3 regions of the Streptomyces sp. NPDC001594 genome follow, and region 2 is predicted to be linked to each of the others. Evidence: predicted binding sites of a transcription regulator. Region 2 holds the regulator's gene; each other region holds the start of a gene.

The links. The regulator HrcA, encoded in region 2, represses chaperone genes, less so after heat shock. The targets are predictions, from matches to a motif close to TTNGCACTCNGNNNNNCNGAGTGCNAA.
Positions count from the first base shown of each region.
Region 1: groL (chaperonin GroEL) is a predicted target of HrcA. The motif match lies at 1,813-1,839, and genes of this name have one in related genera.
Region 3: groES (co-chaperone GroES) is a predicted target of HrcA. The motif match lies at 5,702-5,728, and genes of this name have one in related genera.

Region 1 is NZ_JBIAVB010000027.1:12,182-21,460, reverse strand. It holds gene groL (chaperonin GroEL) at 1-1,616, opposite strand, end outside; gene ACFY0O_RS35670 (cold-shock protein) at 1,971-2,177, opposite strand; gene ACFY0O_RS35665 (ubiquitin-like small modifier protein 1) at 2,572-2,850, opposite strand; gene thrC (threonine synthase) at 2,887-4,212, opposite strand; SAM riboswitch class I at 4,206-4,344, opposite strand; gene ACFY0O_RS35655 (glucosyl-3-phosphoglycerate synthase) at 4,548-5,498, shown strand; gene ACFY0O_RS35650 (trehalose-6-phosphate synthase) at 5,614-7,074, shown strand; partial or broken gene ACFY0O_RS35645 (transcriptional regulator) at 7,332-7,487, opposite strand; gene otsB (trehalose-phosphatase) at 7,537-8,391, opposite strand; gene ACFY0O_RS35635 (DUF3263 domain-containing protein) at 8,448-8,687, opposite strand; gene ACFY0O_RS35630 (extracellular solute-binding protein) at 8,880-9,279, opposite strand, start outside.
Region 2 is NZ_JBIAVB010000006.1:191,352-200,630, forward strand. It holds gene ACFY0O_RS14745 (ribonuclease Z) at 1-424, opposite strand, end outside; gene ACFY0O_RS14750 (histidine triad nucleotide-binding protein) at 431-790, opposite strand; gene ACFY0O_RS14755 (16S rRNA (uracil(1498)-N(3))-methyltransferase) at 1,066-1,812, opposite strand; gene ACFY0O_RS14760 (nitronate monooxygenase) at 1,809-2,900, opposite strand; gene dnaJ (molecular chaperone DnaJ) at 3,046-4,185, opposite strand; gene hrcA (heat-inducible transcriptional repressor HrcA) at 4,186-5,202, opposite strand; gene ACFY0O_RS14775 (MBL fold metallo-hydrolase) at 5,378-6,109, shown strand; gene ACFY0O_RS14780 (DUF3097 domain-containing protein) at 6,138-6,947, shown strand; gene ACFY0O_RS14785 (Uma2 family endonuclease) at 6,925-7,512, opposite strand; gene hemW (radical SAM family heme chaperone HemW) at 7,616-8,848, opposite strand; gene ACFY0O_RS14795 (AMP-dependent synthetase/ligase) at 8,906-9,279, opposite strand, start outside.
Region 3 is NZ_JBIAVB010000004.1:426,202-435,480, reverse strand. It holds gene ACFY0O_RS10935 (polysaccharide deacetylase family protein) at 1-530, shown strand, start outside; gene ACFY0O_RS10930 (VOC family protein) at 571-1,308, opposite strand; gene ACFY0O_RS10925 (FtsW/RodA/SpoVE family cell cycle protein) at 1,810-3,210, opposite strand; gene ACFY0O_RS10920 (ATP-binding protein) at 3,501-4,874, opposite strand; gene ACFY0O_RS10915 (response regulator transcription factor) at 4,887-5,573, opposite strand; gene groES (co-chaperone GroES) at 5,872-6,180, shown strand; gene groL (chaperonin GroEL) at 6,292-7,920, shown strand; gene ACFY0O_RS10900 (ester cyclase) at 8,014-8,712, opposite strand; gene ACFY0O_RS10895 (SDR family NAD(P)-dependent oxidoreductase) at 8,791-9,279, opposite strand, start outside.

The sequences.
Region 1 (9,279 bases), on a different contig from region 2:
AAGTCCATGTCACCGCCCGGCATGCCGCCCGGAGCGGCGGCGGCCTTCTCCGGCTTGTCGGCGATGACGGCCTCGGTGGTCAGGAACAGCGCGGCGATGGACGCGGCGTTCTGCAGCGCGGAGCGCGTGACCTTCGCCGGGTCGATGATGCCCTCGGCGATCATGTCGACGTACTCGCCCGTGGCGGCGTTCAGACCGTGGCCGACGGCCAGGTTGCGCACCTTCTCCACGACGACGCCGCCCTCGAGACCACCGTTGACGGCGATCTGCTTCAGCGGGGCCTCCAGCGCGAGCTTCACGGCGTTGGCGCCGGTCGCCTCGTCACCGGTGAGCTCCAGCTTCTCGAAGACCGAGGAGGCCTGCAGCAGGGCCACGCCACCGCCGGCGACGATGCCCTCCTCGACGGCCGCCTTCGCGTTGCGAACGGCGTCCTCGATGCGGTGCTTGCGCTCCTTGAGCTCGACCTCGGTCGCGGCGCCGGCCTTGATGACGGCCACGCCGCCGGCCAGCTTCGCGAGGCGCTCCTGGAGCTTCTCGCGGTCGTAGTCCGAGTCGGAGTTCTCGATCTCGGCGCGGATCTGGTTGACGCGGCCCTGGACCTGGTCGCTGTCACCGGCACCGTCGACGATGGTGGTCTCGTCCTTGGTGATGACGACCTTGCGGGCGCGGCCGAGCAGGTCGAGACCGGCGTTCTCCAGCTTGAGGCCGACCTCCTCGGAGATGACCGTGCCGCCCGTGAGGATGGCGATGTCGCCGAGCATGGCCTTGCGGCGGTCGCCGAAGCCCGGGGCCTTGACGGCGACGGACTTGAAGGTGCCGCGGATCTTGTTGACGACCAGGGTCGACAGGGCCTCGCCCTCGACGTCCTCGGCGATGATCAGCAGCGGCTTGCCGGACTGCATGACCTTCTCCAGGAGCGGCAGCAGGTCCTTGACCGAGCCGATCTTGGAGTTGACGATCAGGATGTACGGGTCGTCGAGGGACGCCTCCATACGCTCCATGTCGGTGGCGAAGTACGCCGAGATGTAGCCCTTGTCGAAGCGCATGCCCTCGGTGAGCTCCAGCTCCAGACCGAAGGTCTGGGACTCCTCGACGGTGATGACGCCTTCCTTGCCGACCTTGTCCATGGCCTCGGCGATGAGCTCGCCGATCTGGGTGTCGGCGGCGGAGATGGAGGCCGTGGAAGCGATCTGCTCCTTGGTCTCGACATCCTTGGCCTGGGCGAGCAGGGCGGCGGAGACGGCCTCGACGGCCTTCTCGATACCACGCTTGAGGGCCATCGGGTTGGCACCGGCGGCCACGTTGCGCAGACCCTCGCGGACGAGCGCCTGGGCAAGGACGGTGGCGGTGGTCGTACCGTCGCCGGCGACGTCGTCCGTCTTCTTGGCGACTTCCTTGACCAGCTCGGCGCCGATCTTCTCGTACGGGTCCTCGAGCTCGATCTCCTTGGCGATGGAGACGCCGTCGTTGGTGATCGTGGGCGCACCCCACTTCTTCTCAAGGACGACGTTGCGACCCTTGGGGCCAAGGGTGACCTTGACGGCGTCGGCGAGCTGGTTCATGCCACGCTCGAGACCGCGCCGGGCCTCCTCGTTGAACGAAATGATCTTGGCCATCTGAAGTGGTCCTCCAGGACTGGGGTTCCCCCCACGCCGCCAAGCGTCAGGGGAGGGTGGATTGCTCCGGACCGCGCCCGCGCCCGCGACGGACGGCCTGCCGACCCGGCGGTTCCTTCCCGCCGGACCCTGCGGGCCTCACCGGCCCGGTCCTCGTCTTGTAGCACTCTCACCCGGAGAGTGCTAACGCCAATGATTAGCACTCGGCCCCCACGAGTGCAAGCGGCTTCGAGACATGCCGGGCCGGCGTGCGCGCCGTACCGGTCCGGGACATACGTGAGGGGCCCGCATCCCGGCCGGGATGGGGGCCCCTCACGTGTTGGTGCGTGCGTCGGTGGCCGATCGCGCTTCGACTCAGCCGGCCGCGAGCTTGACCATGTCAGCCTGCGGACCCTTCTGGCCCTGCGAGATCTCGAACTCGACCCGCTGACCCTCTTCAAGGGTGCGGTACCCGTCCATCTGGATGGCGCTGTAGTGGACGAACACATCCGCGCCACCGTCGACCGCGATGAAGCCGTAGCCCTTCTCCGCGTTGAACCACTTGACGGTGCCCTGAGCCATGCCTAACTCCCCTATTACTGGCCCTTGCGCAGGTCCGCACTTCGCGGACCCGGGTCAGAACTTGCGCCGGAACGCCTCGACCGGGGCTGAATGTATCCGCACCGCTGCTGTCTGCAACAGGTCATTCCGACGAGAAATCTGGACACGCGCAAACGTGGAAATGGGCTGAAAAGTTGGCGTATTCCTGGGCAAGTCGGGCCAGACGAACCGCACCAATGCCCCAAAAGGCGCACGCATGTTGACTCAATGTCAACCCTCATACAGCCCGTTCATATGCGGCGGGCAAGAACAGCGGAGGGGACTTCCCCAACTCTACCGCGCCCAATCAAGCAGAATTGCCCCCTCCGCTTCTAGCGGAGGGGGCAATTCTGATTACTTCCGGGCGCGCGACGGCTCAGCAGCCGCCGGCGACGGCGGGGATGATCGAGACGCCCGCGCCGTCCGGCGTCGCCGTCTGCAGGCCGCCCTCGAAGCGCACGTCGTCGTCGTTGACGTAGACGTTCACGAAGCGGCGCAGCTTGCCCTGGTCGTCCAGGACGCGCGCGGCGATGCCCGGGTGGTTCGCCTCCAGGGAGTCGATCACCTCGGCCAGGGTCGCGCCCTCGGCCGGGACCTCGGCGGCGCCGCCGGTGTAGGTGCGCAGGATGGTGGGGATGCGGACGTTGACGCTCATGGCGCTACCGCCTTTCCGTGTAGTGCGAGGGAAGGGTCAGGCCAGGCCGGCGGCGCGGAACGCGTCCAGGCTCGGGCGGATGGTGGCGGTCTGGCCGGTGCCGGCCACCGCCTCCAGGGTCTTGAGGCCGTCACCGGTGTTCAGGACCACGGTGGTCAGCGAGGGGTCCAGGACCCCGTTCTCGATGAGCTTCTTCGTCACGCCGACGGTCACGCCGCCCGCGGTCTCGGCGAAGATGCCCTCGGTCTGCGCCAGGATCCGGATCGCCTCGACGACCTGCTCGTCGTCGACGTCCTCGACGAAGCCGCCGGTGCGGCGGGCGATGTCGAGCACGTACGGGCCGTCCGCCGGGTTGCCGATGGCCAGGGACTTGGCGATCGTGTTCGGCTTCTGCGGGCGCACCACGTCGTGGCCGGCCTTGAAGGCCGTGGACACCGGGGAGCAGCCCTCGGCCTGGGCGCCGAAGATCCTGTACGGCTTGTCCTCGACCAGGCCGAGCTTGATCAGCTCCTGCAGACCCTTGTCGATCTTCGTGAGCTGCGAACCGGACGCGATCGGGATGACGAGCTGGTCGGGCAGCTGCCAGCCGAGCTGCTCGCAGATCTCGTAGGCGAGCGTCTTGGAGCCCTCGCCGTAGTACGGGCGCAGGTTGACGTTGACGAAGCCCCAGCCCTCGCCCAGCGGGTCGCCGATGAGCTCGGAGCAGAAGCGGTTCACGTCGTCGTAGTTGCCCTCGATGCCGACCAGGTCGCCACCGTAGACACCGGCCATGACGACCTTGCCCTGCTCCAGGTCGTGCGGGATGAAGACGCAGGACCGGAAGCCGGCGCGGGCGGCCGCGGCGCCGACGGCGCCGGCCAGGTTGCCGGTGGAGGAGCAGGAGAGGGTGGTGTAGCCGAACGCGCGGGCGGCCTCGACGGCGATGGCCACGACGCGGTCCTTGAAGGAGTGCGTCGGGTTGCCGGAGTCGTCCTTGACGTAGAGCTTGCCGGTGACGCCCAGCTCCTTGGCCAGGTTCTGCGCGTCCACGAGCTTGGTGAAGCCCGGGTTCAGGCTCGGCTTGGAGGCCACGTCGGCGGGGACGGGCAGCAGCGGCGCGTACCGCCAGATGTTGTTCGGGCCGGCCTCGATCGCCGCGCGCAGGGCCTCCGGGTCACCGGCGGGCAGCTCGTACGCCACCTCCAGCGGACCGAAACACTCGACGCAGGCGAAGATGGGGCCGAGCTCGAAACGGGTGCCGCACTCACGACAGGAAAGGCCGGTGGCGGGGCCGAGGTCGACGGACCCGGCGGTCTCGGATCCCGGAGCGGCAGAGGTGGCGACAGACTGTGCAGCCATGATGGCGAGGCCCTTTCTCCTCATCTTCCCCATGGCGCACTTCGCCATGAGACGGAATTGGCACCTTCCCTAGCCGGGGCCCCGCGCGAGCGAGAACCGACTGGAGGGTTGCCGGGGCTTCAACGGGCCGTGTCCCTCTGCCCCTCTGGATGAGCGGTATGGCACCGGCACACGCGCTCGAAGGCGCGCCGGTGCGTTTGTCGCGAGGCCCCCGGCATGCGGTGGACCTTCGCGTTGTTCAAGACTGTAACCGAAGGGGCGGTGGGTTGAGACAGCCGTCCGAACCGCGAGATGGATCACGATTCGGCCGAAAACCGCCGGGTCTGATGCCGCCGCCGAGTAGCCAGGGAGTGCTGAGAGTGCTGGATGAGGTGGAGCGCTGGCTGGCCGACCGCTCCTGGTCCGCCGCCGACCGACCGCTCGACCAGCTCCTCGAGCGCAAACGGGCGGCCGGGACCACCGTGAGCGTGGTGCTGCCGGCCCTCGACGAGGAAGCCACGGTCGGGGAGATCGTGCGGGTGATCCGGCGCGACCTGATCGAGGGCCTGCCGGTGCCGCTGGTCGACGAGCTGGTCGTCGTGGACTCCGGGTCCACCGACCGGACCGCCGAGGTCGCGGCCAAGGCCGGCGCCCGGGTGGTGCACCGCGACGAGATCCTGCCCCGGCTGCCCGCCGTGCGCGGCAAGGGCGAGGTGCTGTGGCGCTCGCTGCTGGCCACCACCGGCGAGATCGTCTGCTTCGTCGACGCCGACCTGCGCGACTTCTCGTCCGCGTTCGTCTCCGGCATCGTCGGCCCGCTGCTCACCGACCCGCAGGTGCAGTTCGTCAAGGCCATGTACGACCGCCCGCTGGGGGACGCGCCCGGCCAGGGCGGCCGCGTCACCGAGCTGGTGGCCCGCCCGCTGCTCAACCTCCACTGGCCGCAGCTGGCCGGCTTCGTCCAGCCCCTGGGCGGCGAGTACGCCGTACGCCGCTCCCTGCTGGAACGTCTCCCCTTCCCCGTCGGGTACGGGGTCGAGCTCGGCCTGCTCGTCGACGCCCTGCACACCGTCGGACTCGACGCGATGGCCCAGGTCGACGTCGGGGTCCGGCTGCACAAGCACCAGAGCGGGCAGGCACTGGGCCGGATGGCCGCCGCGATCTACCGCACCGCGCAGCTGCGGCTCTCGCGCGGCCATCTCGTACGGCCGGAGCTCATCCAGTTCGAGAGGGGGCCGGACGGGTTCGTTCCGCGCAGCCACTCCGTGGACACGGAGGAGCGGCCGCCGATGCTGGAGATAGGGGAGTACGCGGTCCGGCGCGTGGCGTGAGCGTCCGCGGACGGGCTGCGGCTGGGCTGAGGGCGGGCTGCGGCTTGACCAGCACGTGACGAATCGGGCATTTCCCGGACGTTTGAGCGAGGAGGCGCCGGGCTAGGTTCGCGACATGGCTTCTCAGGTACTCGTCGCCGCCAACCGCGGCCCGCTCTCGTACGCCCTCGCCGCCGACGGCAGCCTCAGCGCCCGGCGCGGCGGGGGCGGTCTCGTCTCCGGCCTGTCCGCGGCGCTCGCGGCGCAGCCGGAGGCCCTGTGGATCTGCGCGGCCCTCTCCGACGCCGACCGCGAAGCGGTCCGGCGGGGGATCTCCGAGCCGGGCGTGCGGATGCTGGACATCGACCCGGCGGTGTACGACGACGCGTACAACGGCATCGCGAACTCGGTGCTCTGGTTCACCCACCACCACCTCTACGACGTCCCCCGCGAGCCCGTCTTCGACGCGGAGTTCCGGCGGCGCTGGGACTCGTACACCGCCTACAACCAGGCCTTCGCCGAAGCCCTGGCCGAGGAGGCCGCGCCGGGCGCCCGCGTCCTCGTCCAGGACTACCACCTGGCCCTGGTCCCGGGGGCCCTGCGGGAGCTGCGCCCCGACCTGCGGATCGCGCACTTCACGCACACCCCGTGGGCCTCCCCCGACGTGCTGCACATGCTCCCGGACGACATCCGCAGCCGGCTGGTGTGGGGCATGCTCGGCGCCGACCAGCTGGGCTTCCACACGGCGGCGTGGGCCGCCGCCTTCATCAGCTGCGCCACGGTGGACGACGTGCACGGGGTCGCGGACGGCTTCGTCCCCCGCGAGGAGCACCAGGGCGGGGTGCACCACCGCAGGCTGACGGAAGACGGCCGGTACGGGGAGACGCGCTTCACCGGGGTCGGCCAGTATCCCCTGGGTGTGGACGGAGACGACCTGCGCGCCCTGGCCCACCGGCCGGAGGTCGACGAGAAGCTGGCCGCGCTGCGGGCGGAGGTGGGGGATCGGAAGACGATCGTCCGGGTGGACCGCACGGAGCTGTCGAAGAACATCCTCCGGGGCCTCCTCGCCTACCGGGAGCTGCTGACCGCCCACCCGGAGTGGCGCGGCCGGGTGGTCCACCTGGCGTCGGCCTACCCGTCCCGCCAGGACCTGGAGGTCTACCGCACCTACACGGCGTCGGTCGCCGCGCTCGCGGAGGAGATCAACGCCGAGTTCGGGACGGAGGACTGGCAGCCGGTCCTCCTCTCCGTCCAGGACGACTTCGCCCGCTCCCTGGCGGCGTACCGGATGGCGGACGTGGCGCTGATCAACCCGGTGCGGGACGGCATGAACCTGGTCGCCAAGGAGATCCCGGTGGTGTCGGAGGCGGGTTGCGTCCTGGTCCTGTCGACGGGGGCGGGGGCGTACGAGGAGCTCCGCCTGGACGCCCTGACGGTCAACCCGTACGACGTCACGGCGACGGCCGAGGCCCTGCACGCGGCCCTGACGATGCCGGGGGAGGAACGCGCGGCACGCACGAAGCGCCTGGCGGCAGCCGCCACGGCCCTCCCCCCGACGAGCTGGTTCACGGCCCAGCTGGAGGCGCTGGGGGAGTAAAGCGGGGCCGGGGCACTGGACGCCGCCGGGGGCGCGGGCCCGCCATCTCCTCCGCGAGGCGTCCCGGCCGCCCGGCGCCTGCCCACCCGCCTCCCTGGGTGCGGGGCGGTGGGCGGGGGGCGGTTCCCGCCGGGCGGTGGCGAGCAGCTGACCGGGACGGGGCGATGGTCGGGGCGGCGACGGAGCAGTCGGTGCGGGACGTGGTTCCCGTCAGTGAGCAGGCGACTACGGGGACGCAACATCCCACTCTTGCGCGCTTAGTTGGCCACGCTCAGGACGTCTGCCAACTGCCTCAGGCCTGGCGGATGGTTCGGGCCGGCCCAGAGGTCCGACACGATCGCCACGGCCAAGGTGTGATAGCGCATCCACCCCGGCGCCACCTTGCGCAGCCTCTCCAACTCCTTCACCGCTCCCCAGCAGCCGCGCGCCAGCCCCCGGCGGGGAACAGCGGCCCCCGGCCCCCTAGCCGCGCAGCTCCTCCGCCAGGCGGGCCAGGAACGCCGCCACCGCGCCCGGGCCCGGGAGGACCAGGTCGGCGCGGGCCGCGAGTTCCGGGACTTCCGCCGAGCCGCTGCACAGCAGGAGGCCCGGGAGGCCCTCCGCCCGGCGCTTCTCGACCGCCGAGTACGCCGCGAGGTCGCCCAGGTCGTCGCCCGCGTACAGGACCGGCCCCGCGTCCCGTTCCCGGAGGAACTCGGTCAGTGCGACGCCCTTGTCCATCCCCGGCGGGCGCAGTTCCAGGACGGCGCGCCCCGGCTCGACGATCAGGCCGTGGCGGGCGGCGAGCTCCGCGAGGGGTTCGCGCAGGGCCTCGAACGCCGCCTCGGGGTCCTCGGCCCGGCGGGTGTGGACGGCGAGGGCCCGGCCCTTCTCCTCGATCCAGGTCCCGCGCCACGCCCCGATGGCGTCGAGGAAGCCTGGCAGCTCGGCCCGTACCGCCGCCACGCCGGGGTGTGGGGCGGGGGCGTGCACGACGCCGGTGACGGCGTCCCACCGCTCGGCCCCGTAGTGGCCGAGGACGACGAGGTGCTCCAGGCCGGGGACCCCGGCGAAGCCCCCGTAGCGGACGGCGACCCCGGCCGGGCGGCCGGTGACCACGGCCACGGCCTCCACCCGCGGGGCGAGTGCGGCCAGCGCGGGGACGGTGTCGGGGTGCGCGCGGGCCTGGTCGGGGTCGGGGACGATGTCGGCGAGGGTGCCGTCGAAGTCGAGGGCGACGACGGCTCTGCCGGGGTCGCGGAGGAGGGCTTCGAGTCCCTCGCGTCCGGCGGCGGTGGCGGGCACGGGCATCGGCGGCTGGTGCGGATGGCTCCCCATGCCGACGACCCTACCGGCGTCGCGGCCACGCCGCCCAGACCCCCTCCGCCGGGGGTCTACCGCCGGGCCCGCTGGGCCTCGCGGATGCGGCGGAGGCGGTTGACGGTGCCGGGGGCGTGGGCGAGGGCGCGGGGGTCGTCCATGAGGGCGTTGAGGAGCTGGTAGTAGCGCACGGGGCTCAGGCCGAGCCCCTCGCGTATCGCGCGCTCCTTGGCGCCGGGGCCGGGCCAGCTGCGGCCCTCGTAGGCGAGCACGGCGGCCTCGGCATCGCTCAGGCGGGCCTCGGCATCGCTCAGGCGGGCCTCCGCGTCGGTCAGGCGGGCCTCCGCGTCGGTCAGGCGGGCCTCCGCGTCGGTCAGGCGGGCCTCGGGCGGCTGCTCCGCCGCCCCGCCCGTCTCACCCGTCTGGCCGCCGTCCGTCATACCGCCACACTAACCGGCCCCGCCGACAGCACCCGGTCCGGTGCGGGGCCGGACGGCCCCGGCGGGCTACTTCTCGCCGTCCGCCTTGCGGGCCGAGTCCGCTATCTGTTCCAGGACCTTCGCCGGCTGGCCGCCCGGCTGGACCGCCTTGCCGATGTTCTGCTTGATGTCCTCGCTGACCCCGGCCCAGGACTTCTTGCCCGCCGGGTAGAGGCGGGAGTTCGGGAGGGCGGTGAGGAAGGTGCGCAGCTGGGTGGCCTGGCCGCCGGGCGCGGACTCCATGGCGCGGTAGCCGCTGGTGGTGACGGGCAGGAGGTCGTACTGGCTGGTGAAGGTGGTCACGTTCTTCGCCGAGTACAGCTGGTCGAGGAACTTGCCGGCCTCCTTCCTGTGCCCGTTCTTGAAGGCCATGACCCAGTCCGCGACGCCCATGGTGGAGTGGTCGGTGCCGTCGGCGGTCGGCATG
Region 2 (9,279 bases):
GGTGCGACAGCCGGCGGGCCTCCAGGACGTACGAGGGGCCCTGCGCGAGCACCCCGTCCTCCGCCACCGGCTCCTCCCGCAGCCGTACCGTCTCCCGGTAGGCGGTCGCGTACCGCAGCCGGTCGAAGAACTTCTGCCCGGAGGCCGGGTAGTGCGCGGTCACGGGGTGCGGGACCTGGTCGAGGTTGATCCGCTGGATCACCCCGGCCAGGCCGAGGCTGTGGTCACCGTGGAAGTGGGTGACGCAGATCCGGTTGATGTCGTGGGCCGCGACACCGGCCCGCAGCATCTGCCGTTGCGTGCCCTCGCCCGGGTCGAAGAGGATGCCCTCGCCGTCCCAGCGCAGCAGGTAGCCGTTGTGGTTGCGGTGCCGGGTGGGCACCTGGCTGGCGGTGCCGAGGACCACGAACTCGCGTACGGACACGGACCGCTACCCGGGGGGCCACTGGAGGCCGCGGCCGCCCAGGACGTGCAGGTGGGCGTGGAAGACGGTCTGGCCCGCGCCCGCGCCGGTGTTGAACACGACCCGGTAGCCGTGGTCGGCGACCTTCTCCTCGGCGGCGATCTCCCCGGCCTCACGCAGTATGTCGGCGATCACGGCCGGCTCGGCGGCGGCGAGGGAGGCGGCGTCGGGGTAGTGCACCTTCGGGATGACCAGCACGTGCGTCGGCGCCTGCGGGTTGATGTCCCGGAAGGCCAGGGTGGTTTCGGTCTCCCGGACCACGGTCGCGGGGATCTTCCCCTCGACGATCTTGCAGAACAGGCAGTCCGCCTGCGGTTCCCCGGCCATGGCTGCGCCTCCCGTGACGTTGATCGGTCGGGGCATGCTACCGGCCCGGCCCCCGCGTCCGCCCGACCGGCCGAGCGGGCCTCGACCTTCCCGCGCGAGCGCCCCGAGCGGCGCGGGCGGGGACGGCGGCGCCCACGCCCCGGCCCCGCCCGCGGAACACGGCGCGTACGGCCGGCCGCACGCGCCGGCCCGTGCGGCCGCGGCGCCCGACCCGCGGCCGCCGGATCAGCCCGCCGCGCCCGGTGCCGCGCACCGGCGCGTTGACGGAGCGCCTTCTAGCCCCAGCGTCCCGTGCGTGCCAGCAGCACGGCGGTGGCCGCCGTGCCCGCCGTCGAGGTGCGCAGGACGCTGGGGCCCAGCCGGTACGGGCGGGCGCCCGCCTCCGCGAAGGCGGCCAGTTCCTCCGGGGAGACCCCGCCCTCGGGGCCGACCACCAGGACCACCGAGCCCGACTCCGGCAGGGCGGCCGTCGCCAGCGGCTCCGAGCCCGCCTCGCGGTCCTCGTGCAGCACCATCGCCAGGTCGGCTCCGGCCAGCAGGGCGGCCACCTGCTTGGTGGACAGCGCCTCGCCGACCTCCGGGAAGCGCACCCGGCGCGACTGCTTGCCCGACTCCCGCGCGGTGGACCGCCACTTGGCCAGGGACTTGGCCCCGCGGTCGCCGCGCCACTGGGTGATGCACCGCGAGGCCTGCCACGGCACGATGGCGTCGACGCCGGTCTCCGTCATCGTCTCGACCGCGACCTCGCCGCGGTCGCCCTTGGGCAGCGCCTGCACCACCGTGATCCGCACGGTCGGCTCCGGCTCCTCCCGGATCTCGTTCAGGTCCATGACCACCAGGCGGTCCTTGCCCTCGGCCGCCTTGACCACGCCCTCCGTCCAGCGGCCCCGCCCGTCGGTGAGGACCACGTCCTCACCGGGGCCCAGCCGCTTCACGGACACCGCGTGCCGTCCCTCGGGGCCCTCCAGCACGAACTCCGGCCCCGCGGGGACCTCTTCGACCACGAACACGGGGGCCGTCATGACGCTCTCCTCATCTGCAACACCTTCAACGCACTCTGCGCCTCGGCCAGTTCGGCCGCCAGCACCTCCACCAGCTCCCCCGCGGGCAGCGCCCGGGCCAGCCGGTGCCCCTGCCCGGCCCACAGCCCCATGCCCTGCGGGTCCCCGGCCGCGGCGGCCGCCTTGCGCAGCCCCGAGGTCATGTGGTGGATCTGGGGGTAGGCGGCCGGGGCGTAGGGGCCGTGCTCGCGCACGAACCGGTTCACCAGGCTCCGCGCGGGCCGGCCCGAGAAGGCCCGGGTCAGCTCGGTGTGCGGGAACATCGGGTCGGTCAGGGCCTTCTTGTGCAGGGGGTGGGCGCCCGACTCCCGGCAGGCCAGGAAGGCCGTGCCGAGCTGCGCCGCCTCCGCGCCCGCCGCGAGCAGCGCGGCGATCTGCGCGCCGCGCATCACCCCGCCCGCCGCGATGATCGGCAGGGCCACGGCCTCGCGGACCTGGGTGACCAGGGTGAGCAGTCCTACGCCGGCCGTGCCGTCGGTCTGCGGGTCGTCGCGGTGGGTGCCCTGGTGACCGCCGGCCTCGACGCCCTGGACGCACACGGCGTCGGCGCCGGCCGCCTGGGCGGTGCGGGCCTCCTCGGCCGAGGTCACGGTGACGATCGTGTAGGTGCCGGCCGCCCGCAGGCGCGCCAGGGCCGCGGGGTCGGGGCAGCCGAAGGTGAAGGAGACGACCCGGACCGGGTCCTCCAGCAGGATGGCGAGCTTGGCGTCGTAGCCGTCGTCGCTGGTGCCGATGATGTCCTCCTCGGCGAGGGAGACCTCGTACCAGCTCGCCTCGCCGGCCAGCTGCCCGCGGTAGGCCTCGACGGCGGCCGGGTCGGCGTGGTCGGCCTGCGGCAGGAAGAGGTTCACGCCGAAGGGGCGCCGGGTGAGCCCGCGCGTCTGTTTGATCTCCTGGTACATGCCGTCGGCGGTCTTGTAGCCGCCGGCCAGGAAGCCGAGGCCGCCCGCTTCGCACACGGCGGCGACGAGGGGCGGGCCGGAGACGCCGCCCGCCATGGGAGCCTGCACGATCGGGTACGGGTGGAGACCGTTCGGTGCGGAGGACATGGACTGCATCGTGCCATGTCCGGGTCACGGCTCCGAATCATGGCATTCGCCTGGCATAGTCCGCTTTCCCGGCGGGGCCGGAGCGGCGAGAGCCCGGTACGGGGTCTCCCGTACCGGGCTCTCGCGGAGTCCGTCCGCCGAGCGGTCAGCGGCCGTTGAACGCGTCCTTCAGGCGGCTGAACAGGCCCTGCTGGCCCGGCGCGAACTGGCCCATGGGCCGCTCCTCGCCGCGCAGCTTGGCGAGCTGGCGCAGCAGCTCCTCCTGCTGGGCGTCCAGCTTGCCGGGGGTGGTGACCTCGACGTGGACGATCAGGTCGCCGCGGCCGCCGCCGCGCAGGTGCGTGACGCCGCGCCCGTGCAGCGGGATCGCCTGGCCGGACTGGGTGCCCGGGCGGATGTCGATCTCCTCCATGCCGTCCAGCGTCTCCAGCGGGCACTTGGTGCCCAGGGCCGCCGCCGTCATGGGGATGGTGACCGTGCAGTGCAGGTCGTCCCCGCGCCGCTGGAAGGTCGGGTGCGGCAGCTCGTGGATCTCCACGTAGAGGTCGCCGGCGGGGCCGCCGCCGGGGCCGACCTCGCCCTCGCCCGCGAGCTGGATCCGGGTGCCGTTCTCGACGCCGGCCGGGATCTTGACCGTCAGGCTGCGGCGGGAGCGGACCCGGCCGTCGCCCGCGCACTCGGGGCACGGGGTCGGGACCACGGTGCCGAAGCCCTGGCACTGCGGGCAGGGGCGCGAGGTCATGACCTGGCCCAGGAAGGACCGGGTGACCTGCGAGACCTCACCGCGGCCGCGGCACATGTCACAGGTCTGCGCGGAGGTGCCGGGGGCGGCGCCCTCGCCGGAGCAGGTGCCGCACACCACGGCGGTGTCGACCTGGATCTCCTTGGTCGTGCCGAAGGCGGCCTCGTCCAGCTCCAGGTCGAGGCGGATCATGGCGTCCTGGCCGCGGCGGGTCCGCGAGCGCGGGCCGCGCTGCGAGGCCTGGCCGAAGAAGGCGTCCATGATGTCGGAGAAGTTGCCGAAGCCGCCCGCCCCGAAGCCGCCCGCGCCGCCACCGCCGCCCGAGGAGGACAGCGGGTCGCCGCCGAGGTCGTAGACCTGCTTCTTCTGCGGATCGGAGAGGACCTCATAGGCCGCGTTGATCTCCTTGAAGCGCTCCTGCGTCTTCGGGTCCGGATTCACGTCCGGGTGGAGTTCACGCGCGAGGCGGCGGAAGGCCTTCTTGATCTCGTCCTGCGATGCGTCGCGGCGCACGCCGAGTACGGCGTAGTAGTCCGTGGCCACTTACGACTCCGCCAGGATCTGTCCGACGTAACGTGCCACTGCGCGTACCGCTCCCATCGTTCCGGGGTAGTCCATGCGGGTCGGTCCGACCACGCCGAGTTTGGCGACTGCTTCGCCGCCCGAACCGTAGCCGACGGACACGACCGACGTGGAGTTGAGCCCCTCGTAGGCGTTCTCGTGCCCGATCCGTACGGCCATCCCCGACTCCCCGGCCTCGCCCAGCAGCTTGAGGAGCACCACGTGCTCCTCGAGCGCTTCCAGGACGGGCCTGATCGTCAAGGGAAAATCATGTCCGAAGCGAGTGAGGTTGGCGGTGCCGCCGATCATCAGCCGCTCCTCCGCCTCCTCGGCCAGGGTTTCGAGGAGGGTCGCGAGCACCGCCTTGACGGTGGCCCGGTCGTCGACCTCGAACGACTCCGGCAGGTCCTGCACCAGGTTCGGGACGTCGGTGAAACGCCGGCCGACCACCCGGCTGTTGAGCCGTGCCCGCAGGTCGGCGAGGGATTGCTCGCCGAAGGGGGTCTGGGTGTCCACCATGCGCTGCTCGACCCGTCCGGTGTCGGTGATCAGCACGAGCATCAGGCGGGCCGGGGCCAGCGACAGCAGCTCGACGTGCCGGACGGTGGAGCGGGTCAGCGACGGGTACTGGACGACGGCCACCTGGCGGGTGAGCTGCGCGAGCAGCCGCACCGTGCGGCCGACGACGTCGTCGAGGTCGACGGCCCCGTCGAGGAAGTTCTGGATGGCCCGGCGCTCGGGCGTCGACAGCGGCTTGACGCCGGCCAGCTTGTCGACGAAGAGGCGGTAGCCCTTGTCGGTGGGGATCCGGCCGGCGCTGGTGTGGGGCTGGGCGATGTAGCCCTCCTCCTCCAGCACGGCCATGTCGTTGCGCACGGTGGCCGGTGAGACGCCCAGCTTGTGCCGCTCGGTGAGGGCCTTGGAGCCCACGGGCTCCTCCGTCCCGACGTAGTCCTGGACGATGGCGCGCAGCACTTCGAGTCTGCGTTCACTGAGCATCGCGCACACCTCCGGATGCGGTCGGTCGTCGGGCGGTCGTGGTCGGGCGGTCCTGCGGTCCTGCGGTCTTGATCGGCTGGCACTCTGCTCGGCCGAGTGCCAGAGATCCCCCGGTCAGTGTACGGCCGGGTAGTACGCAGCAGGCAAGGGTGGCCCGCCAGGGTAGCGTCGCGGCATGGACGTACGTTGGGAAGAGGCGGGCTGGGAACGGGTGGCCCCGCGGGTGGGCCGGCGACGGCTCCCGGTGTGGGACTGCACGGTGGGGCTGGTGGTGGGGGACGACTCGGTGCTCCTGATCGACCCCGGATCGAGCGTCCGGGAGGGGGCTGAGATCCGTGCCGAGGCGGAGCGGCTGACCGGCCGGCACGTGACCCATATCGCATTCACGCACGGACATTTCGACCACGTGCTGGGCGGTGCCGCCTTCGCGGGCGCCCGGACCTACGGCGCGGTGGGGCTGGACCGGCTGCTGGCCACGCCCGGGGGCCGTGAGGAGCTCCGGTACAGCGCGGTGGCCCAGGGCCTGGCGGAGGACGAGGCCGCCGAGGCGTGCGACCTGCTGACGGCGCCCGGGCACCTGGTGTCGGGCGAGTGGACGCTGGAGCTCGGCGGGCTCCAGGTGCTGCTGGCGAACGTGGGGCCCGCGCATTCCCAGCACGACCTGGCCGTCTTCGTGCCGGGCGAGCGGGAGACGGTGTTCTGCGGGGACCTGGTCGAGGAGTCCGGGGAGCCCCAGGCGGGCTCGGACGCGGTGCCGGGCCAGTGGCCGGCGGCGCTGGACCGGCTGCTGTCACTGGGCGGGGAGGACGCCCTGTACGTGCCGGGTCACGGAGCGGTGGTGGACGCGGGCTTCGTGCGTGCGCAACGCGCCACACTGGCGGCCCGGTTCGGCGTGTCGGGAGCGTGAGGGCCGCGGCTCTCCTAGTGTCGGCCGGATGCGTGAGTACTCCCCCGACCTGACCCCGCAGTGGAAGCGCCCCAAGCCCGTGCCGGAGGTGCCTGCCGACCCCGATCTGGTGGTCGAGGTGGCGGGCACGGACTTCTGCGGCGCGGTGGTGGCGTGCGAGGCGGGCACGGTGACCCTGGAGGACCGCTTCGGCAAGCGCCGGGTCTTCCCGCTGGAGCCGAGCGGCTTCCTGCTGGACGGGGCCGTGGTGACCCTGACCCGCCCGTCACGGGCCCCGGCCGCGCCGGCCCGTACGGCCTCCGGCTCGATCGCCGTCCCGGGGGCGCGGGCGCGGGTGGCCCGGGCGGGGCGGATCTACGTGGAGGGGCGGCACGACGCCGAGCTGGTCGAGCGGGTGTGGGGTGACGACCTGCGGATCGAGGGCGTGGTGGTGGAGTACCTGGAGGGGGTCGACGACCTCGCGGCGGTGGTGGCGGAGTTCGCCCCGGGCCCGGACGCCCGCCTCGGGGTCCTGGTGGACCACCTGGTGCCGGGTTCGAAGGAGTCCCGGATCGCGGCGTCGGTGACCGGCCCGGACGTGCTGGTGGTGGGCCACCCGTACGTGGACGTCTGGCAGGCGGTGAAGCCGTCGGCGCTGGGCATCCGGGCGTGGCCGGAGGTCCCGCGCGGCCAGGACTGGAAGACGGGCGTCTGCCGGGCCCTGGGCTGGCCGGAGAACACGGGGGCCGCCTGGCAGCACATCCTGTCCCGCGTGACGTCCTACCGCGACCTGGAGCCGACGCTGCTGGGGCGGGTGGAGGAACTGATCGACTTCGTCACGGCCGGCGGTAGCGCTTGAACTTTGGAAGTGTGCGGAACTCGGTGGTGTCCAGCTTGATCCCCAGGACATCCACTGGAACCGGCAACCCGAACGCAGTGGTGAGTTCCACGTCGTAGTCCGCTTCCTCTCCCCGCCCCGTCGGCTTCGTCAGCAGGACGCACACAGCCTCAAAGGGGTCGATGATCAGATATGCCGGAACCCGGCCGGCCGCGTACATCGACCGCTTGATCTCGTAGTCGGTGTGGACGCTGTTCTTCGACACGACCTCAACCAGCAGAGTGGTCGCTGGGGCCGGAACAAGCCTCCCCGGCCCCTCAAACGCGCCGTGCTCAACCACCACCAGGTCGGGCTGCGGCTCCGATGTCTCGCCGGGAATGGCGATGTCCTGCGTCTGAACCGGATACCACCTGTCGAGGGGAATCTGCTTCAGCACATGCAGGATGATCAGATTGTGGACCCAGTCGAGCCCGGCCATCATCACGATGTCCCCCCTGAGGAGCTCAGCCTTGAAGCCCTCCGGGACCACCAGGTCCTCGAAGAACTTGGCGACATCCGTGATCAGCCGGTCATCCACAGCAGTCATCTCCGTGGTCCTCCGCGTTCGCCGCCGTCGCTTACGGCGGCGAGCCTAGGTCCAGCGTAAGCAGTGGCATCCGGGTTCCGCGGGCATTCACCCGACTGGGGGATCAGTCCACCAGGTCCCGCACCACCGCGTCCGCCAGCAGCCGCCCCCGCAGGGTCAGCACCGCGCGGCCGGCCTCGTACGGGGCCGCCTCCAGCAGGCCGTCGGCCAGGGCGCGGCGGGAGGCCTCCAGGCCCGCCGGGGCCAGCAGGGACAGGGGGACGCCGTCGACCAGGCGGAGCTCCAGCAGGATCCGCTCCACACGCCGGTCCTCCTCCGAGAGGAGCTCGCGGCCCGCGCCCGGGGAGCGGCCCTCGGCGAGGGCGGCCGCGTAGGCGCCGGGGTGCTTCACGTTCCACCAGCGGACCCCGCCCACGTGCGAGTGGGCCCCGGGGCCGGCACCCCACCAGTCGGCGCCGCGCCAGTACAGCTCGTTGTGCAGGCAGCGGCCGGCCTCGGAGGTGGCCCAGTTCGAGACCTCGTACCAGGAGTACCCGGCCTCGGCCATGACGGAGTCCGCGATCAGGTACCGGTCGGCGTGGACGTCGTCGTCGGTCATCGGGACCTCGCCGCGGCGGATCCGGCGGGCCAGCTGGGTGCCCTCCTCGACGATCAGCGCGTAGGCGCTGATGTGGTCCGGTCCGGCGCCGAGCGCGGCCTCCAGGGAGACCCGCCAGTCCTCGTCGGACTCGCCGGGGGTGCCGTAGATCAGGTCGAGGTTGACGTGCTCGAAGCCCGCCGCGCGGGCCTCGGCGACGCAGGCCTCGGGGCGGCCGGGGGTGTGGGTGCGGTCGAGGACCTTCAGCACGTGCTGCTTGGCGCTCTGCATGCCGAAGGAGATCCGGTTGAACCCGCCGGCGCGCAGCTCCGCCAGGTACTCGGGGTTCACGGACTCGGGGTTGGCCTCGGTGGTGACCTCGGCGTCCTCGGCCAGGCCGAACTCGTCGCGGATCGCCCCGAGCATGCGGACGAGGTCCGCGGCGGGCAGCAGGGTGGGCGTGCCGCCGCCGACGAAGACGGTCCGTACCGCGCGCGGGTCGTCGCCGAGCACCTTGCGGGCCAGGCGGACCTCGTCGATCAGGGTGTCGGCGTAGTTCTCGCGGGAGGCGAGGACGCCGCCGGTGCCGCGCAGCTCGGTGGCGGTGTAGGTGTTGAAGTCGCAGTACCCGCAGCGGGTGGCGCAGTACGGGACGTGCAGGTAGAAGCCCAGGGGCCGCTCCCCGGCGCCCGCCAGGGCGTGCGACGGCAGCGAGCCGTCTTCGGGCATGGGTTCACCGTCGGGCAGTGCGGAAGGCATGCGCCCATTGTCCCGCACCGCCCCATGGTCGTTTACGCCCTCGGTCCGGGGGCGGGGTCAGGCCTCCCGGGAGCCGGCGTACATCTCCTCGATGAGGTGCTTGAACTCGCGCTCGACGACCGGGCGCTTCAGCTTCAGGCTGGGCGTGAGGTCGCCGTGCTCGACGTCCAGGTCGCGCGGCAGGATCCGGAACTTCTTGATCGTCTGCCAGCGCTGGAGGTTCTCGTTGAGGGTCTGTACGTAGGTCTCGATCAGCCGGTCGGTCTCGGGGGCGGCCAGGACCTCGCCGTACGTCTTGCCCTCCAGGCCGTTCTCGGCGGCCCAGCCGAGGATGGCGGGCTCGTCGAGGGCGACCAGGGCGGAGCAGAAGTTGCGGTCGGCGCCGTGGACGACGATGGCGGAGACGTACGGGCAGATCGCCTTGAACTGGC
Region 3 (9,279 bases), on a different contig from region 2:
GCGCGGAGAAGGACCCCGAGTTCCTGAAGATGGCGGCCGACCTGAAGCTGCCGATCAGCATGTTCCTCACGGACAACGTGGCGTCGTCGGACTACGGCTACTTCGAGAAGCTCCGCGACAACGGCTCGAACAGCACGGTGAACAACCACACGCTGACGCACCCCAACATGCGCACGCTGGCGTTCGCGGCGCAGAAGAAGGAGATATGCGGTCAGCAGGAGCGCCTGGAGAAGCGCTTCGGCAAGCGGCCCGTCCTGTTCCGCCCGCCCTTCGGCAACTACAACGACGACACCCTGAAGGCCGCCTCGGAGTGCGGCATCAACACGGTCGTGCTGTGGCGGGCGTCGATGCAGATAAACGACTTCCAGTACGCCGAGGGTTCGGCCTTCAAACCCGGCGACATCGTCCTGGCCCACTTCCGAGGCCCGTCGGAACTCAAGGGCGCGACGGAAATCCACATGGTGACGAAGATGCTCCAGCACATACAGGAACAGGGCTACAAGATCGCCCGGCTGGAGGACTACCTGTAGGGGGGCGGGGTCGGGGGAGGGCGGGGTTCCGGCGGGGCGGTCAGCGAGGGCTGAGGAGGCAGAACTCGTTGCCTTCCGGGTCCGCCAGGATGGTCCAGGAGATGGCGGACTGGTCGATACCGGGGTCGGTGGCTCCCAGGGCGCGCAGCCGGGCCGCCTCCGCTGCCGGGTCGTCACCGGAGTAGGGGGCGACGTCGAGGTGGACGCGGTTCCACACCGTCTTGGTGTCCGGGGTGCGGATGAACTCCAGGTAGGGACCGACGCCTTGGGCGGACCGCAGGGTCGCCTGGTCGTCGGTGACCTGGTGCAGCTTCCAGTCCATCGCCTCGCCCCAGAACCGGGCCATCTCGCGCGGGTCGGTGCAGTCGACCACCACTGCGGCGATCGGCCCGGTGTCGCGGTAGATCTCGCGGGGCTCCAGGACGCAGAACTCGTTGCCCTCCGGATCGGCCATGACCGTCCAGGGGACATCGCCCTGGCCCACGTCGGCGAGGGTGGCACCGAGGTCCTTCAGGCGGCCGACCAACTCCGCCTGATGGGCGGCCGAAGTGGTGGCCAGATCAAGGTGCACCCGGTTCTTGACCGTCTTGGGCTCCGGCCGCGCGATGATGTCGATGCACACGGCCACGGGGTCGGGGTAGGCGAACCCCACCGGTTCGAGGTTGGTCACGCCGGGCCCCTCGCTCTCGACCCCCCACCCGAGCACCTCAGCCCAGAACCGCCCCAGCGCGGTGTCGTCCTGGGCCTTCATGTTGATCTGCACAAGTCGCGTTGCCATGCGGCAGATCCTACGAGCCGTTTCCGACGCGAGCCGAGAGATATTCCGCGAGCCCGGATGCCGCTCTGTTCGTCATTCGGTGCAGGTATCAGCCCAAGGCGGGCGGCAGACGCCGAAATCTGGGCAGCGCGTAGCGATCTGTCGCGCCTGGCGGCCCCGGATGACCATTCCGTCGGCCTTTGGTGCAGGGATCAGCCCCAGACGGCCGCCGGACGCCGAGAAAAGAGGAGGGCGTAGCGATTGGTCGCGCCCCCCGGCCCCGGATGACGAATCCGTCGTCCTTCGGCGACAGCAGCGAGCCCAGACGGGCGGCGGACGCTGAGATGACAGGAGCGCGTAGCGATCTGTCGCGGAGGGCGGCTCCGGAGGACATCGCTGAGTCCGCCGCATGTCCATTTCCGGACCGTCCCGCCCCGGAAGGACAGTGGGACTGATGGGAAAGCCCCAACCCCTCCCTGAGACCGCCCCGCCGGAACCCCGCCCTCCCCAGCCCCCACCCCCTCAGACCGTCGCCGCCACCGTCGGGGTGATGGTCGTTTCCGCCGGGCCCCGGGCGTCCGCCTCCCTCTGGCGTTCCGCGCTGTCGCTGATGCGCAGCAGGAGGGCGATCATGATCCAGTTGGCCAGCAGGGACGAGCCGCCCTTCGCCAGGAAGGGCAGGGCCTTGCCGGTCAGGGGGATCAGACCCGTGACGCCGCCCGCGACCACGAAGACCTGGAGCGCCAGCGCCGACGCGAGGCCGATCGCCAGCAGCTTGCCGAACGGGTCGCGCGCGGCCAGCGCCATCCGCAGGCCCCGCTGCACCAGGAGGGCGTACAGCAGCAGGACGGCCATGACCCCCGCCAGGCCGAGCTCCTCGCCCACCGTCGTCAGGATGAAGTCGCTGCGCCCCGCGAACTTGATCAGCTCGGGGTGGCCCATCCCCAGGCCGGTGCCCGAGACCCCGCCCGTGCCGAAGCTGAACAGGGCCTGCGCCGACTGGTCGGAGGTGACGCCGGGGGGCCGGTTCTCCCAGTAGTAGGAGAGCGGGTTGAGCCACGCCGCCACGCGCGCCTTGACGTGCGGCTCGGTCGAGCCGACGACGAAGGCGCCGCCCGCCGCCAGGACCAGGCCGCACGCGATCCAACTGGTGCGCTCGGTGGCGACGTACAGCATCACCACGAAGACGCCGAAGAAGATCAGCGACGTGCCCAGGTCGCGCTCGAAGACCAGCACCAGCAGCGAGATGATCCACACCGTGATGATCGGCCCGAGCTGCCGCATCGGCGGCAGCCGCATGCCCAGGAACTTCCGGCCCGTCAGGGCCAGCGAGTCGCGGTGGATGACCAGGTACCCCGCGAAGAAGATCGCGATCATGATCTTGACGAACTCACCCGGCTGGAGCGAGAACCCGAACAGGATGATCCACCGCTTCGCGCCGTACGTGTCCGCGCCGAAGAACGCCGGCGCGATCAGCAGCACCAGCGCGACGGCCATCGTGATGTAGATGAACCGCTGGAGCAGCCGGTGGTCCCGCAGCAGCGCCACCACCAGCAGGCAGGCGGCGACGCCGACCACCGTCCACATCAGCTGGCCGGGCGCGTTCGCGTCCGAGCCGTAGCGCTCGATGTACCCCTGGTCGAGCCGGTGGATCAGGACCAGCCCCAGCCCGGTCAGCAGCATGGCGAGCGGGAAGATCAGCGGGTCCGCGTACGCCGCGAACCGGCGGATGCCCAGGTGTCCCACCAGCGAGAGCAGCGACATGCTGATCACGAAGCTGGCCAGGTGCTGCGGCAGCTCGCCGTTCATGGCCAGGCCCGCGCTCACGTGCCCGAAGACGGCGATGGCGACGACGAACACCAGCAGGAGTGCTTCGGTCCGGCGGCGGGCGCCCGCCACCGTCAGGGGCCTCAGTCCACGCACGGGACGCCGCCACCGTCGATGCTGTCCGGCTCCGGCCGTGACGGCTCCTGCCGTGACGGCGGCGGAGGGGCAGACGGGGATGAGGGGAGGGCGGAAGGAGACGCGGCGCCCGGTGCACTCGGGGTCGCAGCGGCGGTCCGGGGACCGATCTGCTCGGCAATGAGGCGCTTTATCTTCATATCATCTACGACGTTGATGTCCTCCCCATGGTTCCTTGCGAAGCCCTCGACGGGGAGTGTCGAAAATTGCACTCCGCCGAATTCAGCTTCTGCGCCTGAGGGCCCGGCGGCTCAGCGCCTGCCCGACGGGATCCGCAGTTCCAGCAGCGCGCCCCCGCCCGGCGCGGCCAGGGCGCGGACGTCGCCCCCGTGGGCCCGGGCGATCTCGCGGGCGATCGCCAGGCCCAGGCCGGTGCCGCCGCTGGCCCGGCCCCGGTCCGCGTCGAGGCGTACGAAGCGCTCGAAGACTCGGGCCCGGTCCGCCTCCGGGATCCCCGGACCGTCGTCGGCCACCTCCAGCACCGCCCACCCGTCCCGCGCGGCGGCCCGCACCAGGACCCGGCCCCGCGCGTACCTCAGGGCGTTGTCCACCAGGTTGCCCAGGGCCCGCTCCAGCCGCGCCGCGTCCCCGTACGCCGGGACCGGTGCCGGGGCCTCCACCCGCAGCGGCACCCGGGGCGCGGGCCGGCGCGCCGCGTCCTCCGCCGCGAGCAGGGCCAGGTCCACCGGCTCGGGGCGCGGCGCGGGCCCCCCGTCGAGGCGGGCCAGGAGCAGCAGGTCGGCGGCGATCCGCTGGAGCCGTCCGGTGTCGGCCAGCGCGGCCTCCACCGAGGCCCGGTCGGGCCGCTCCATGGCCAGGGCCACCTCCAGCCGGGAGCGGACGGCGGCCAGCGGGTTGCGCAGCTCGTGCGAGGCGTCGGCGGTGAACTGCCGCTGCCGGGCGTCGGAGCGCTCCAGCCGGTCGAGGGTGTCGTTGACGGTCCGCGCCAGCTGGGCGATCTCGTCGGCGCCGCCGGGGTCGGGGACGCGGCGGTCGAGCTCGCTCGCGGTGACCGCGGCCAGCCCGGAGCGGATGGCGGTGACGGGGCGCAGCGCGTGCCCGGTGGCCCACCAGGCCACGGCCGCCGCGAAGGCGATCATCGGTGGCGCCCCGGCGAGCAGGGCGACGGCGACGGCGCGGGTGGCGGCGTCCACGTCCCCGAGCACGGTCATGGCGTACACGGTGCGCGGGGCGGCCGGGTCGTGCGCCCCGGGCGGGCCGGGGGCGTCGACGGCGACGACCACGCGCCGCTGGCCGCCGGGGTGCGCGGGGGCCAGCACGGCGGACCGGGAGTCCTGGCCGGGGCCGGGGCGCAGTCCGTCGAGGCGGGGGATGTCGCGGGGATCCCCGCCGGCGGCGGTGCTCGCGACGGTGCGGCCCTGGGCGTCGCGTACGAGGACCAGGTCGACCCCGCCCTCCGGCGCGGGCAGCCGGCCGCCGGGCGGGAGGGTGCGGGTGTCGGCCTGCGCGGCGACCTTGCGGGCGGCGAGCTCGGTGCGGCCGGTGGTGTCGTCGAGGAGGTTGCCGCGCATGAGGGTGTAGAGCCAGAGCCCGCCGGCGGCTAGCACGGCGGCCATGGCGAGCGCGGCGGCGAGTGCGGTCCGGGCGCGCAGGCTGCTGACCAATGCGGGCCTCCCTCAGCCGCCGTCGGGGGCCAGGCGGTAGCCGGTGCCGTGGACGGTGCGGATGGAGCGGCGGCCGAAGGGGGCGTCGATCTTCTTGCGCAGGGAGGAGACGTAGACCTCGACGATGTTGGGGTCGATGCCGTGCGGGGAGTCCCAGACCTCGTCGAGGATGTCCTGCTTGGCGACGGCCCGGCCGGGGCGTTCCATCAGGCAGGCGAGCACGCCGAGCTCGCGGGCGGTGAGTTCGATGTCGCGCGTGCCGCGGCGGCAGCGGCGGTCGTGCGGGTCGAGGACCAGGTCACCGGCGCGGAGCACGGCGGGCGCCGGGCCGGGGCCGGCGGCGCGGCGGGCGAGGGCGCGCAGGCGGGCGCCGAGGACGACGAAGGAGAACGGCTTGGTGAGGTAGTCGTCGGCCCCGGCGTCGAGCCCCTCGGCCTCGTCGTACTCGCCGTCCTTGGCGGTGAGGATCAGGACGGGGGTGGGGTCGTCGTGGGCGCGCATCCGGGCGCAGATCTCGGCGCCGCCGGGGCCGGGGAGCATGAGGTCCAGCAGCACGACGTCGTAGGGGCCGCCGGTGAGGGCCAGCTCCAGCCCGCGGTGCCCGTCGTGGGCGACCTCGACGCGGTGGCCTTCGGCGGACAGGCCCTGCCGGAGGGACTCGGCCAGGTTCTCTTCGTCTTCGACGACCAGGATGCGCACGCGCCAAGCCTCACATACCGGGCGCCGTCCCCCCGCGGGGCTGGATGTGGCGGGGCCGGGTGCGGCAGGGCCGGTTTGGGCCAAACGGGGCCACCCGCGGCCGGAATACGCGGATCCAGCAGAGCGTGTTGGCACTCCGCTTGACCGAGTGCTAATCGCCGGAATAGTGTCACACCTGGCACTCGCCACCGGTGAGTGCCAACACAGCGACAGGCAGGTCCGGCACCCGCGACGACGGATCGACCTGGTCGCCACCTCAGACAGTTAACCCCGGATCTCCGAAGGGGGAGGTCGGATCGTGACGACCGCCAGCTCCAAGGTTGCCATCAAGCCGCTTGAGGACCGCATCGTGGTCCAGCCGCTCGACGCCGAGCAGACCACGGCCTCCGGCCTGGTCATCCCGGACACCGCGAAGGAGAAGCCCCAGGAGGGCGTCGTCCTCGCGGTCGGCCCGGGCCGCTTCGAGGACGGCCAGCGTCTCCCGCTGGACGTCTCCGTCGGCGACATCGTGCTGTACAGCAAGTACGGCGGCACCGAAGTGAAGTACAGCGGCGAGGAGTACCTCGTCCTCTCGGCCCGCGACGTGCTCGCGATCGTCGAGAAGTAATCACTTCTCACGCATTGCTTTGAACTGCGCCCCTGGTCACCCCGCTGATTGCCGGGCGGCGAGGGGCGCGGTTCGTTAAACCCGAGTTTTCGAGAGGGCTGAACCGCTCCCATGGCGAAGATCCTGAAGTTCGACGAGGACGCCCGTCGCGCCCTCGAGCGCGGCGTCAACAAGCTTGCCGACACGGTGAAGGTGACGATCGGCCCCAAGGGCCGCAACGTCGTCATCGACAAGAAGTTCGGCGCCCCCACCATCACCAACGACGGTGTCACCATCGCCCGCGAGGTCGAGCTGGACGACCCGTACGAGAACCTCGGCGCGCAGCTGGTGAAGGAGGTGGCGACCAAGACCAACGACATCGCGGGTGACGGCACCACCACCGCGACCGTGCTCGCCCAGGCGCTCGTCCGCGAGGGTCTGCGCAACGTCGCCGCCGGCGCTTCCCCGGCCGCCCTGAAGAAGGGCATCGACGCCGCGGTCAAGGCCGTGTCCGAGGAGCTCCTCGCGACCGCCCGCCCGATCGAGGACAAGTCCGACATCGCCGCCGTGGCCGCGCTCTCCGCGCAGGACTCGCAGGTCGGCGAGCTCATCGCCGAGGCGATGGACAAGGTCGGCAAGGACGGTGTCATCACCGTCGAGGAGTCCAACGCCTTCGGCCTGGAGCTGGAGTTCACCGAGGGCATGGCCTTCGACAAGGGCTACCTCTCCCCGTACATGGTCACCGACCAGGAGCGTATGGAGGCCGTCCTCGACGACCCGTACATCCTGATCAACCAGGGCAAGATCTCCTCCATCCAGGACCTCCTGCCGCTGCTGGAGAAGGTCATCCAGGCGGGTGGCTCCAAGCCGCTGCTGATCATCGCCGAGGACGTCGAGGGCGAGGCGCTCTCCACCCTCGTCGTCAACAAGATCCGCGGCACCTTCAACGCGGTCGCCGTCAAGGCCCCGGGCTTCGGCGACCGTCGCAAGGCGATGCTCCAGGACATGGCCACCCTCACCGGTGCCACCGTCATCGCCGAGGAGGTCGGCCTCAAGCTCGACCAGGCCGGTCTGGACGTCCTCGGTTCCGCGCGCCGCGTGACCATCTCCAAGGACGACACGACCATCGTCGACGGTGGCGGCAACGCCGCTGACGTCGCGGGCCGCGTCAACCAGATCAAGGCCGAGATCGAGTCCACGGACTCCGACTGGGACCGCGAGAAGCTGCAGGAGCGCCTGGCGAAGCTCGCCGGCGGCGTCTGCGTCATCAAGGTCGGCGCCGCCACCGAGGTGGAGCTCAAGGAGAAGAAGCACCGTCTCGAGGACGCCATCTCCGCGACCCGCGCCGCGGTCGAGGAGGGCATCGTCTCCGGCGGTGGCTCCGCGCTCGTCCACGCCGTCAAGGTCCTCGAGGGCAACCTCGGCCTGACCGGTGACGAGGGCACGGGTGTGGCGGTCGTCCGCCGCGCCGCCGTCGAGCCGCTGCGCTGGATCGCCGAGAACGCCGGCCTCGAGGGCTACGTCATCACCTCGAAGGTGGCGGAGCTGGAGAAGGGCAACGGCTTCAACGCCGCCACCGGCGAGTACGGCGACCTGGTCAAGGCCGGCGTCATCGACCCGGTCAAGGTCACCCGCTCCGCGCTGGAGAACGCCGCTTCCATCGCCTCCCTGCTGCTCACGACCGAGACCCTGGTCGTCGAGAAGCCGGCCGAGGAAGAGGCCGACGCCGGTCACGGCCACGGTCACGGCCACAGCCACTGAGGTCAGCGCCCCTGGGCGCGAGCTGAACGAGAAGGCCCTGGTCACCGCTGCGACGCGGTGGTGACCAGGGCCTCTTGTGTGTCCGCCGGCCCGCTACTCGGGCATCATGCCCATCTGCCGCATCAGGCTCGGGGCGTCGTAGTACCACCAGCCCTCGGCGATCCGGCCGTCGGCGATCCGGAAGGTCGTACATCCCGACATCGTGACTTCCTTGCCGGTCGGGGCGACCCCCATGAACGTTCCCTTCTGGTTGCCCTTCCAGTTCCAGAGGGTCGTGACGCAGTCGCCTTCGGCGATCTGCCGGGTCTGGTCGAAGGAGAAGTCGAACGCTTCCCTCCACGTGCTGATGGTCTGCCGCATGCCGTCGCGGCCGTCGCTCTGGCCCTCGCTCTCCATGATGTCGTGGTCCTTGTAGTCCGCCGCCAGGCACTCGTCCAGGACGGCGAAGTCGCCCTTGAGGATGCACTCCTCGAACATCCGGTTCACGACGAGCTTGTTGAGGTACTCGTCGCGCACCACGTCGAGGTTCATGAACTTCGGCATTCCCTCGCAGAGCGCGACCATCTCCTGGAACATCCGGTCGGTCTCGGGGAGGTGAGAGTTCCTCATGGCCTCCTCGTACGAGGGGAATTCGACGAGGTCCACGTAGTGGGTCTGGGAGTCGCGGTCCCGGCCGATCATGGTGTGGGTGACCGTGCGCTTCCCGCTGGTCTGTTCCGCGTAGCGGTCGATGAGGGCGTTCATCTCGTCGAACCGCCTGGTCTCGTAATCGATTACCTGTACGAACGTCATCGCGTCGCCTCCCGGGGTGGATGGGACACGTCCAGTTTAGGGAGATTTCACCCGTTTGCGGGGGCCTGTGCGGGGGATCTACTGCGGCCCGTACTTGCGCCCCGTCCGGGAGGACACCCCGCCCAGCAGTCCGCGCGGGGTCAGCTTCACCACGCCCATCAGCGCCTTGTACCGCGGGTCGGGGATCGAGACCGTCTTCCCGCGCGCCAGGTCGGCCAGCGCGGCGGCCACCAGCTTGTCGGCGTCGAGCCACATCCAGCCCGGGATGTTGTCGGTGCCCATGCCGGCCCGCTGGTGGAACTCGGTCCGCACGAAGCCCGGGCACAGCGCCATCATCCGCACCCCCGACCCCGCCAGGTCGCGGGCCGCGCCCTGGGTGAACTGCACGACCCAGGCCTTGCTCGCCCCGTAGGTGCCGCGCGGGACGAAGGCGGCCACCGAGGCCACGTTGACGACCCCGCCGCGGCCGCGCGAGCGCATCGACTCCGTCGCCGCCGAGGTCAGCCGCAGCACCGCCTCGATGTGCACCTTCAGCATGGCCAGCTCGTCGGCCATGGAGACCTCCAG